2 linked regions of the Halotia branconii CENA392 genome follow. Each later gene encodes a partner of the first gene's protein in a complex. Links are inferred from orthologs where the notes say so. Each region holds a gene or a part of one and is shown in the gene's direction. Other genes may lie near its edges.

Region 1 (5,895 bases):
TCAGCTGGTACAACTTGTTCTTCGATAACTTGAGCGATCGCATTTAAAACCTCAGGTGAGAGAATACCTAAAGCCGTGCGTTCTTGTAGCCATGTAACCATTTCTGGAGATGTCATCAACAGTTCTCCGTTACCGCTGCTGTATAAAAGAATTATCCCTGAAATGAATGTACAAAATATAGCGTTTCTCGATTGTATGCAATACACTCCAGTCAGGAAAAGGGGCTAGGAACTAGGGGCTAGGGGCTAGAGTGGTATATTTAAAAGAAAACCGCTATATCTAAATTTAGTTTTGATAAGAGGCAGGGCATGGGGCATAGACAATTATCAGTTACCAGTTATCAGTTTTCATTGTTAACTGTTCACTGTTCACTGCCCTTTGCTCCCCTGCTTTTTGACAATTTCGGGAGTTATTCAAACCCTTTATACAGTACTAAAGCTCGTCCGTTTGCAGCCGTCCTCGCAGGAATTTCATTGCGGTTGAGCTTTCGAGTAATACCTTGGCGTGTTTCTTCAACCCAAGTTTGAAAGCTAGCTCCATTAAAATGGGCTTCACCAACACCAGCAAAACTAGAAGCAGCATTAATAATGCGGAAAATTGGTTCCTGTTTTTTAATGCCATTAGAAAAAATTAATGCACCCAGAAGTTCTGTAAAACCACCATTACTAGTTTCAATTTTGGTTTTACCTTGTTCTGTCTTAAAACCGAGAATCCAAAGCTTAGCACCATTATTGACGACATTAGTTGTCGTTGATCCTTCAACATTTAGCTGTCGAGTCCAAATACTTTGATCTGAATTGAGGAATCTAACTTTATCCGTTGTCACATCATCGATGAAGAGATCACCAGATCCTGTACTTTCAAAATCGAAGTTTTCAATACTACGAAAGACAACAGTACGGTCAGCAACGCTCCTCCAATTAACTTGAGAGCCACGCCTGATGTAAAAATTCTCAATTATCAGAGTTGGTTGAGATCCTTTGTCTGCGACTATTTCTCCTTTACCCTCAATCCATCCCTGAGTTCCGATAAATCTTCGCAGGTTTTTTCTCAGTCGCAATGTTCCATTGATAGTAAAGTTCCCCCTTCTTGGTACGACTACGGTTGTAGCACCAGAATCAATTGCTGCTTGAAAAGCAGCAGTATCATCCTTTTTGTCATTTGGTTTGGCTCCAAACTTCTCAACACTAACCCATGCTTTGGGATCATCCCAAGGTAGTTGAGGAAATTGCCTAATCGGCAGTTGCAGAGACTCTTTCGATAACTCTTTTGATTTACTAGATGCAGGAAATTCGGCAATTATGGGGCGAGAAGTATATTCATTAATTGTAGTTCCTGAAATGTTACCAACTGCATTTCGTGCTTTACTTGAAAGCACATTTTTGTAACCTGCACCTGATATATTTCGAGCATAAATAAAGCCTGTAGAAGAAATTGCAGGTACTTTTTTAGCATTACCACTACCAACAAGACGAGCATTTAATAGTGTCAACATACCTCCAGTTTGATAACCTGAACTTTGATCGCTACCATTAATAATTGCTGGTACAGAATTAAGACTATAAAGATTTTCCAGACTCATTATTTGCCCACGATTGAAGATACCAGCCCTATTTTGATTGCGAACTGTGATGTTCTGCATCGTGATCCCAGCAATCACATTATTGGTACGTATTCCGTAATCGAATCCTACAACCTCAACATTCTCCACTAACAATGGGCCAACTTCACCATGTGTTAATGCCAGACCAGTTGTTCCTTGGCCGTCAGGAGAAATAATCTTGACGCTCCGCACAGATCCTAAATTATTGGCAATAAAATTGAGTCCTTCTGCTCCTGGATTTTTCTTTCCTATATTAATAGTCAGATTTCTGACTGAGTTAGCAAAACGTTGAGCTTTTTTACTCGCACTGAATGCTTTCGCATTTGGATTTAAGTCGGGATCAAACCCTGTAGATATTAATGGTCGAGGCTTTTTTGGATCTTGAAATTTGGCAGAAGAATCGTTTAATTGAATAGTTACGCCATCTTGGCTTTGTCCTTGCAGTATAGTCCGCTTGTAGTCACTGGCAGAAATTCTTCCAGGCGGCCAATGTAGAGAATCAGAAATGTTATATGTACCATTGGGCAAATAAATAATCCGCCCTCCACTGGGAAATTGACTCAGTGCCTTTTGAATCGCTTTTGTATCATCTTTGCCATCGTTGGGCTTAGCTCCATATTCTGATGCAGTCACATCAATCACTGCTGCACTTTTAGGAAATACAATATTTTCTTGTAAGTTTTGGTTTGTTTGTGCAAGTACAAGCTGGTTTTGACTATTGTTGTTGTTATAGTTAACGCAAGAAGTAGCTAAGGTAGCTACTATGAGTGTAGGAGTGAGTTGTTTTAAAATTGACTTTTGAGAAGGCAACACCAACTGAATCTTCTCTCGGCTAAATTGACTACTTAATTACTATATACTTCACCAAAGGTGGCGGGAAGCCCACTTCTTCAAGGAGTGTCCGTGATAGCACTTCGGCTCCTTTTAACTGCGCTATTTCGGCTACGCTCAGTACAAGTCAAGGCGAGACGCTCAGCGACCATCGCCCTGCCATTGTCCGGTGTCAGTAGTCAGTAGTCAATAGCAAATACAACTGGCTACTGACCACTGATCACTGACGCTAAATCCTACCTCTTCAAGGGGCGGGATGAACTTAATACTTCCAATTTATCAGAGAAAATGCGTATACTTTCTAATTTTTTATAAGCTGGCCATATCAGTAATCACATCAAAGCTAGCTGGAGGCAGACAAAATTGTGGATAAAGAGCAGATATTGCAATGGTTACAGGCATTTACAACTGAAATAGAAAAAAATAAGGAATACTTAACTGAATTAGACGCAGTCATTGGTGATGCTGATCATGGTATCAACATGGATCGTGGTTTTAAAAAAGCGATCGCCCAGTTACCGAATGTTACAGAGCAAGACATCGGTAACATTTTAAAAACGGTAAGTATGACTCTGATTTCTAGTATTGGTGGTGCAAGCGGCCCTCTATACGGTACATTTTTTCTTCGAGCCAGTACAGTAGTCGCTGGCAAGTCTGAATTAACTGCACAAGATTTACTAGAGATGCTTCAGGCTGGCTTAGACGGCGTACTGCAACGTGGTAAAGCGCAACTGGGAGATAAGACAATGGTGGATGTGTTATCTCCTGCTGTAGTGGCTTTTGGGCAAGCTGTAGGAACGAATAAGGTGATATTGCCAGCAATGCAACAAGCTATAGCAGCAGCCCAAGAAGGATTGCAAAACACCATACCAATGCTGGCTAAAAAAGGACGAGCTAGTTACTTAGGGGAACGCAGCATGGGACATCAAGATCCAGGAGCTACCTCGTCTTATTTGATGTTGAAAAGTTTATTGGAAACTTTAGAAAACAAGACACAGTGAAGGGAGCAGAAGAAGCAAGGGAGCAGGGAGCAGGGAGACAAGGAGAAAGAGGTAATTTTTCTTTATCCCCCTTGCGCCCTGCCCCCTGCCCCAATTCTTCTTCTTCTTGCCCCATGCTCAACTAAACACCCGATGTTGCAATGAAGGCATTTGACGGCGAACTTGCTCTAAACGCGAAGGATTAATTTCTGCGATCGCAATTCCCGGTTTTTCGCCAGCATCAGCTAAAATTACACCCCAAGGGTCAATAATCATTGCGTGTCCGTGGGTTTGGCGACGGTCATAATGAGTGCCTGTTTGGGCGGGAGCAATGATATAAGAGGTATTTTCAATGGCTCTTGCTTGGAGTAATACTTGCCAGTGGTCTTTGCCAGTGAAGGCAGTAAAGGCCGCAGGCACAAATATGATATCGGCTCCTTTATCTGATAGATGTCGGTATAATTCCGGAAAGCGGACATCGTAGCAAACAGAAAGACCTATACTACCTAGTTTTTCGGAGAAGTACACCGATGGTAGTTGCTTACCAGCCATCACAGTACTAGATTCTCGATAGGTGTTGCCGTCAGGGACGTTAACATCAAATAGATGTACTTTGTAGTAACGGGCGAGTTCTTCACCGCTAGGATCAACGAGTATGGTAGTGTTATAGACTTTGCCTGTATTATCTACTGGGACTGGAAAACTACCGCCCAAGATCGTAACCTGAAAGCGCTGAGCCATTTTTTTGAGAAATTGTTCACTTTCATTGGCAATAATTTCCCCTTGAGCAAGTTTGTCTTTTTCTTCTCCCATAAAAGAAAAGTTTTCTGGCAAACCTACCAATTCAGCACCTCGACGCACAGCAAGATCAATTAACTCTTCTGCCTGTGCCAAATTTCTATGTAGGTCAGGCACACTGGTCATTTGAATAGCGGCTGCTAAATAAGACTTCATAGATTCAACAAAAAACAGTGGATTTGTGCGGTTATAGATTCTCAAATATACCGTTACTTAAAGAACTGTGGGGCTGAATTAGACATAAGTAAGCTTTATTTTTCTTTAAGAATCGCCAATATTAGTGTTTCTGAGCAATCTTCCCAGAGTTATAGGAAAATGAGTCAGGTTAAGTGAGGTTTGTTATTAAACCTTAATAAATACTATCTGTTATGTTAGTAGATGCTTCCGTTTCAGTTCCACCTTTGATCAAGACGGCTGGCTAAAATATGGCAAATTATTGATGAACTATAAAACTAATTCCATTTTCATTGAAGAGATAGTAGAATTTCTTAATAGCTTCTTTGATGTGAAACGCTTTTCTGAAAGCGAAAGAGGGGGCATATATTTACCATCAAGACATCCTGTAAAACGTTTAGGACTAGCTCTCGAAGCAAACGCAAATTTACAGGAATGGATAATTTCCCAAAGTTTAGATGCACTGTTTATCCATCGTCCGTGGAAATTAGAAGTAGAATCTCTTCCGTCAGAATTGGGGATAATTTCTTATCATCTGCCATTTGATGAATGCTTAACAATGAGTTTTAATCCTCGATTGGCTCAAGTCTTAAGTATTTCTGATTTAGAAATGTTAGGAGAAAAAGAAAACAGAGTAATCGGGATGATTGGTAATATTCCAATCCAAAAGTTTGAGCATTTATGTAATTGTGTGACTCAAGTTTTTGGAGGACAAGAGCAAGTTTATCCAATAACTAATAATGATGTGAAACGCGTTGCTGTCGTTGGAGCGATGACAGATTTATTGATACGTGAAGCAGCAGACCGTGACGCTGATGTATACATAACAGGACAGTTTCGCAAACCAGCCACAGGAGCAATACAAGAGACTCAAATGGGAGTAATTGCTGTTGGGCATCATCGTAGTGAAGCGTGGGGTTTACGCGCACTCGCTGGAGTTTTACGAGAACGTTGGTTGAATTTGGATGTAGTTATTTCGCCTAACATTCTAGGTAAGCCCGACAGTTATAAAGTGGAAGGTTAATTCCTACTTCCATCACAAATTGGTGTGTCTTTAAAACAACAAGACGAAAATCCACCCGAATATATTGTAAGGCTGCGCCAGCTGAAAGCCCAAAGAGGGATTGCATGACAATTAAATACTTAATTGATGAAAACTTACCCCCTCTTTACCAACAGCTATAGGACTCCTATTTGATTTTTGAACACGATTCAGTACATATCTATCCCTTCTTAACTGTTCCCTGTTTCCTGTTTCCTGTTCCCTACCTACACAAATAAATTCACCGAATCAAACCGGATTACTATAACAGTGAATAGTTATTACAGCGTTTTTCAGATGAATAGACTACAGTGAGCAAATCAACCCCAAACATCGTCGGATGAGATTCAATACTTTTGGGTTAAGGATTATAGCGATACTCTAGCCCCTAGCCTCTAGTTCCTAGCCTTTTTTATTTCTGGAGTGTATTCCATGCAACCGAGAAGCGCTAAAAGTAGCTTTTGACT
Region 2 (5,949 bases), 200 kb from region 1 along the record:
GCATCCCTTGTTTACTTTGGTTTCTGTCAAAATGCCGCCTAATTTGCGATTATTTAAGACTAAATCGTTAGGCCATTTAATCCCCACATTCACGCCACACTGACGCAATTGTGAGGCAATTCCCCAAGCAGTTGCTAAAGTTAGTTGGTAACTGGCAGTAGCTTCTAGTTTAGGAGCGATCGCCACCGAAAGATATAATCCTCCGGTGGGAGAAATCCACTGACGACCCCATTGTCCTCTGCCAGCGGTCTGTTGAGTAGCAATTACTACAGAACCACTTTCAGATCCTTGGTGAAGTAAATCCCAGAGAATTTGGTTAGTTGAAGAAACGCTTTCAAAAATGTGTAGAGAAAATGGTAAGAAATTAGACTTACGTCCTTTTTTCAAGGCAATTTCCAAGAGTTGCTGATCAAGTGCCACAATAATTAGCCCAAATTCCGTTGTTCAAGTTAGCATTAATTGGCTGATTTTGATTTCTGTTGAGATTTGGTTAAAGATGCACACTTGGCACTGGCACAATTGGCAAGGACTACCCTACCTGAGTTGTAGTCTTTTAGAACATTGGCATCATGGCTTTTTTACCCAGCAGTTTTGGCCGCGATCGCCACAAGAGTTAACAAACGTGCTGCACCCAGAGGCATCAGTTTATCGTTTAAAACAAGTTCATGGCAATACAGTTTTAACTCCCCAAGAAGTCGATCACCAAGTAAGCACGCTTGAAGATGATTTAGCCTCGGCTGATGGTCTAATTAGTCAACAGCCTCTACAAGCTGTGTGGGTAGCTAGCGCCGATTGTACACCTGTGTTAATTGGGGATGTGACAACTAAACAAGTAGCAGCAGTACATGCAGGTTGGCGGGGTACAGCAGCAAAAATTGTCCCTCAAGCGATCGCCCGACTGCAAGCGCAGGGTAGCAAACTCGATGATTTACGTATTGCAATGGGACCTGCGATCGCTGGGGAAGTTTACCAAGTTTCTGTGGATGTAGCGGCAAAAATTGGGTCTAGCATTGTATCTCACGAAGATGAACAAAAGATTGTCAATGCATTGCACGAGCTACCTAATTCTCCTTTACTTCTAGATCCTAATCCAGGTAAAGTCAAGCTGGATGTGCGGCGAGTAAATGTTTTACAACTAGAAAATTTAGGGATTAGTGCCGAACAATTGGCGATCGCTCCTTATTGTACTTTCCAAACTCCCGATCATTTCTTTTCTTACCGTCGCGAACAAGAGAAAAAAGTGCAGTGGTCAGGAATTGTCAGCGGCAAAATAAGTTAATAGCAGTATAAGTTGTTGGTTTAAAATCATGTCCGCGTAATTAGTCATAATTCCCGCATCTGTACAAAAACCATGAAACCCTCTTTCCCCCTAGTTACCTACCGTGTACACACAAGTCTTTTAGAGTTGCTGTGTAATGTAAGGTGGGTTAATTTTTGCAGGCCAGTACAATCGCATTGTTAGTCGAGACATTGGTATTGTCAGCCGATACAATCGCATTGTTAGTCGAGACATTGGTATTGTTAGTCGAGACATTGGTATTGTCAGCCGATACAATCGCATTGTTAGTCGAGACATTGGTATTGTTAGTCGATACATTGGCATTGTCAGTCGAGACATTGGTGTTGTTAGTCGAGACATTGGCGTTGTTAGTCAATGGGGCAGTTTTAGATGACTTGTGTGTACACCGTAGCCCTAGTTACTGAGCGCAGTCGAAGTATACTCCCTGCTCCCTGCCCCCTGCCCCCTGCGGTCTTAATGACAAGTCTCTAACCGGACACGATATACAAGGAGCTTTTTTCATGACGGAATTAAGGTCAATCATTCAATTAGGCGATCCTCAACTGCGGCAAAAAGCTGCTTGGGTTGAAAATATTCAAGATGAAAGTGTTCAACAATTAATTGATGAATTAATCGCTACAGTTGCTAAAGCTAATGGCGTAGGCATCGCTGCGCCTCAACTAGCACAACCTTATCGTTTATTTATTGTGGCATCCCGTCCTAACCCCAGGTATCCCAATGCCCCAGAAATGGAACCTACCGCCATGATCAATCCTAGGATAGTTAATCATTCGACTGAAGTTATAAAAGGCTGGGAAGGTTGTTTAAGTGTTCCTGGTGTTAGAGGACTAGTTCCCAGGTATCAAGCCATTGAAGTTGAATATAGCGATCGCTACGGTAATTTACAAAAACAAGAACTAACTGATTTTGTCGCGCGCATCTTTCAGCATGAATATGACCATCTTGACGGTATCGTATTTGTAGATCGCCTGGAAACTACTCTCGACATGATCACCGAGCAAGAATATCAAAATCGAGTAGTTAATAATGCTTAAACCAAAATATAGCGCTTCTCGGTTGTGTGCAATACAATCCAGTAAAAAAGGGACTAGGAACTAGAGACTAGGGGCTAGAGTGATGTATTTTATCCATAAAAAAATCGCCATAACACTGAAGCTATTGTTAATCTTGTTTGGTGCAACTACTCGGTTAAATAAGAAAATTATCAGTAACTGAAACCAGACCCGTAGTCATTTATCCTGGTTTTAGCACCTTCTCAACCAGACATAGACCATGAAAAAGCTGATCAACAAGCCAGAAGACTTTGTGCGGGAAAGTCTAGAAGGTATGGCGGCGGCTCATTCAGATATCATTAAAGTCAACTATGACCCGACTTTTGTCTATCGAACCGATGCACCTATACAAGGTAAAGTAGCAATTATTTCTGGTGGTGGCAGCGGACACGACCCGATGCACGCTGGTTTTGTGGGCAAAGGAATGTTAGATGCTGCTTGTCCTGGGGAGGTTTTCACCTCACCGACTCCTGACCAAATGCTGGCGGCTGCCAAACAGGTAGATGGTGGTGCGGGTATTCTTTATATCGTCAAAAATTATAGCGGCGATGTCATGAACTTTGAAATGGCGACGGAAATAGCCCGTACTGAGGGTATCCGAGTGCTAAATATCTTGATTGATGATGATGTGGCTGTAAAAGATAGTCTCTATACCCAAGGTCGCCGGGGTGTGGGAACAACGGTATTAGCAGAAAAAATTTGTGGCGCGGCAGCTGAGCAGGGATATGATTTAGGACGAATAGTAGATTTGTGCCGTCGGGTAAATCTGAATGGGCGGAGTATGGGAATTGCCCTCAGTTCTTGCACAGTACCAGCGAAAGGATCGCCAACATTTACATTAAGCGAAAGCGAAATGGAAATAGGTATTGGGATTCATGGTGAACCAGGTAGAGAACGTATTTCTTTAGAATCAGTTGATCGGATTACTGAAAGATTAGCACAATCAATCATAAATGATGCACCTTATCGCCGTATAGTCAGAGAATGGGACGAAGACCAACAAGAGTGGGTAGACGTGGAACTGATCAATCCATCCTTGCAAAAAGGCGATCGCTTGTTAGCTTTCGTCAACAATATGGGAGGTACTCCTGTTTCTGAGCTATATCTTGTCTATCGCAAACTAGCTAAAATCTGTGAACAACAAGGACTGCAAATTGTCCGAAACTTGATAGGTTCTTACATCACTTCTTTAGAAATGCAAGGTTGCTCAATTACATTACTGAAGTTGGATGATGAGATGATTCAGTTATGGGATGCACCCGTGAAAACAGCAGGTTTACGTTGGTAATCATAAATTTATGAGTTGGTCAGATCTTCCTAATCTTTGGATTCCCCTAGCATTGTTAGGTTTAATTGTTTTGGCTGCGGTGTTTTTCACTCGTAATAGTTAAAGTTCTCTAGGAAGAGTATCCCCCAGCAGACTTTTCGCTGTCTTGAAAAGTTGCTCCTCTTGGGTAGAACCCAAGACCGCACTTTTGGCTACTACTGATCACTGACAAAAATCTATCCCCTTGTGGGTAGAATTTTCAACTGAAAATAACTACATCGCAACTATCTGAGAAAATGCTGAGTTAAAAATTAATATTCTTACTGAATAAATTCAGATAGTTCATAGCTTGGTTTCAGATGAGCTTCAGCAACGGATGAGATGCTTTAGTGAGTCGGGAAACTTAGAGAATGAGAGTCACAAATGAAACTAACATCATCACTACTTGCAAGTACTGCCTTAGCTGGAATATTGACAGTTGGAAATATTCCACTTCAGGTTATAAATCCTTCATTAGTTCAAGCATCAGCCGCAGAAAAGAAAGATGCTACGGGCTTGAGTACACAACAAAAACTGGATATGCTGATCAAAAATAAGGGTCAGTTTGGTAGCGGCGATCAATTACGTCGTTTCTTTTTTGGTGATCTTGAACCGATCGCAGTTCAACCTGGTGGTGCAGGTATGGTAGTTAACCTTTACAATAAGGCCAATGATGTAACAATCTCCTACTGTGCAACTTATGATGTGGTAGTAGCAGTGAAAAAGGGCAAAATAACTAAATTTGCCCCTAGCGAAGTCAAGTAAAAGTATTTCCCAAACAAAGATTATTCAGTATGACCAGTTTTAATTGAATTGACAGGTAGACAAGAGCGATCGCTCTTATCTACCTTTGTAGTATAAAAGATTGATAAGCTTATAATGCTGAGTAATACCAATTCTGTATGAAGATGCGCTCAATTATCTCAGACTTAGTGTAAGAAATCAAAAACGAACCGCCAAGTACGCCAAGTACGCCAAGATTAGGAGTTCAAGAGAGTTTGGCGCAGCTTCACAAAGAAACGGTATAAGTACCCAGACAGAATTAATTACACATATTGTTTTTCTGTTCCCTGTTCTCTGCCTCGACGAATGAATTTAATTTTGTCCAACTATTTATTTGACAAGTTCAGGGACAAAAGAAAAGATGTTTTGCATAAAAAAACTCTATCCCTATCAAAACTAACTCACAACTGACTATTGACAACTGACCCGCGTAGCGTAAATAAACAACTTATTTAACTTTTAACCAACTAAATATATCTACTGGCGAAATTTGCCAATCTGCTAACACACGCAGAACAGGTAATTTATCATCATCATATTTCACCTCTGGCATTTGGTTAGGTTGAAATATCATTACAGATTTATCCTCAGGATCAATTAACCAACCTAGTGTTGTTCCTTGGTTAACACAAAAAATAATTTTATTAATAACGCGGTTAGCAAATTGGTCAGGCGAAAGAATTTCAATTATCCAATCTGGATATATTTCAAATCTATTGGCAATCTCTCCATGTTCATCGACAGGAAGGCGTGACCAATCAAATACAGCAATATCTGGAACTAAAGAACTTTCATCAAATGTACAGCGTAACTCGATTAGCGCTAATGCTTTACGCTCAAATTCACTGAGACTATTAATAGCAGATGATAACTCAGTTCGGATTCTGCTATGCTTTCCTTGAGGCATAGGTTTTTGGTATATTTTCCCATCAATATATTCACTAGCTGGTTTAGTTTCTGGCGACTTAAAAAACTCTGTAAAAGAAGAATTAGACGCTAAATGTGGAGATGAAGTCATAAATAAGTTGGATAAAAGGGGCTAAATTTGTGTATTGTATCCGTAAGAAAATTGCTATATTTCTTCATTCACGATATATGAATGGTCATCCGGGAGTAGTAGAGGGTGGAAAATAATAAATCCCATACTTATTGGTTAAGAATATTAGTTTAAAGTAATTTTTGGACTAGCTTTAATAAACAGTAACGCTTAAAATCGAGTCCGTAGATTACAGTTTTCAAAGCTAAATATGAAACTTATCCAGAAAGGGTTTAGCGTAGTTTTACAGGTGTTAGCGACAGTCACTTTAGCTACTCCTGCATTGGCAGAAATCGTTAATATTAACCTGCTGCAACTCAATGATATTTACGAAATTACTCCTGTAGAAGGGGGAACTCGTGGCGGTTTGGCGCGTGTCGCGACCCTACGACAACAACTTTATAAAGAAAACCCTCGTACTTACACTGTGTTAGCTGGAGATGCTTTTAGTCCTTCGGCTTTAGGAACTGCC

Evidence for each region. The genes of interacting proteins can lie anywhere in the genome.
Region 2: the proteins of dhaL (region 1) and dhaK are in contact, whole or in part, in a crystal structure (PDB 3PNL), measured with the Escherichia coli proteins. The link is inferred for Halotia branconii CENA392 from one-to-one orthologs.

Annotation. Positions count from the first base shown.
Region 1 is NZ_CP124543.1:1,839,499-1,845,393, forward strand. The notes cover bases 1,672-4,615. They hold dhaL (dihydroxyacetone kinase subunit DhaL), read left to right. Parts: upstream 1,672-2,796; coding sequence 2,797-3,435; downstream 3,436-4,615. Other genes in these bases: QI031_RS08140 (glycosyl hydrolase family 28-related protein), read right to left, coding at 1,672-2,416; QI031_RS08150 (carbon-nitrogen hydrolase family protein), read right to left, coding at 3,553-4,368. Also shown: QI031_RS08135 (AAA-type ATPase lid domain-containing protein), read right to left, coding at 1-116; more of QI031_RS08140, read right to left, coding at 410-1,671; QI031_RS08155 (Nif3-like dinuclear metal center hexameric protein), read left to right, coding at 4,652-5,410. UniProt on the Escherichia coli protein: ADP-binding subunit of the dihydroxyacetone kinase, which is responsible for the phosphoenolpyruvate (PEP)-dependent phosphorylation of dihydroxyacetone.
Region 2 is NZ_CP124543.1:1,636,674-1,642,622, forward strand. The notes cover bases 1,609-4,606. They hold dhaK (dihydroxyacetone kinase subunit DhaK), read left to right. Parts: upstream 1,609-2,572; coding sequence 2,573-3,640; downstream 3,641-4,606. Other genes in these bases: QI031_RS07335 (hypothetical protein), read left to right, coding at 1,609-1,704; def (peptide deformylase), read left to right, coding at 1,801-2,334; QI031_RS07350 (hypothetical protein), read left to right, coding at 4,043-4,423. Outside these bases: QI031_RS07325 (biotin--[acetyl-CoA-carboxylase] ligase), read right to left, coding at 1-420; peptidoglycan editing factor PgeF, read left to right, coding at 497-1,279; more of QI031_RS07335, read left to right, coding at 1,435-1,608; QI031_RS07355 (Uma2 family endonuclease), read right to left, coding at 4,890-5,459; QI031_RS07360 (bifunctional metallophosphatase/5'-nucleotidase), read left to right, coding at 5,689-5,949. UniProt on the Escherichia coli protein: Dihydroxyacetone binding subunit of the dihydroxyacetone kinase, which is responsible for the phosphoenolpyruvate (PEP)-dependent phosphorylation of dihydroxyacetone via a phosphoryl group transfer from DhaL-ATP.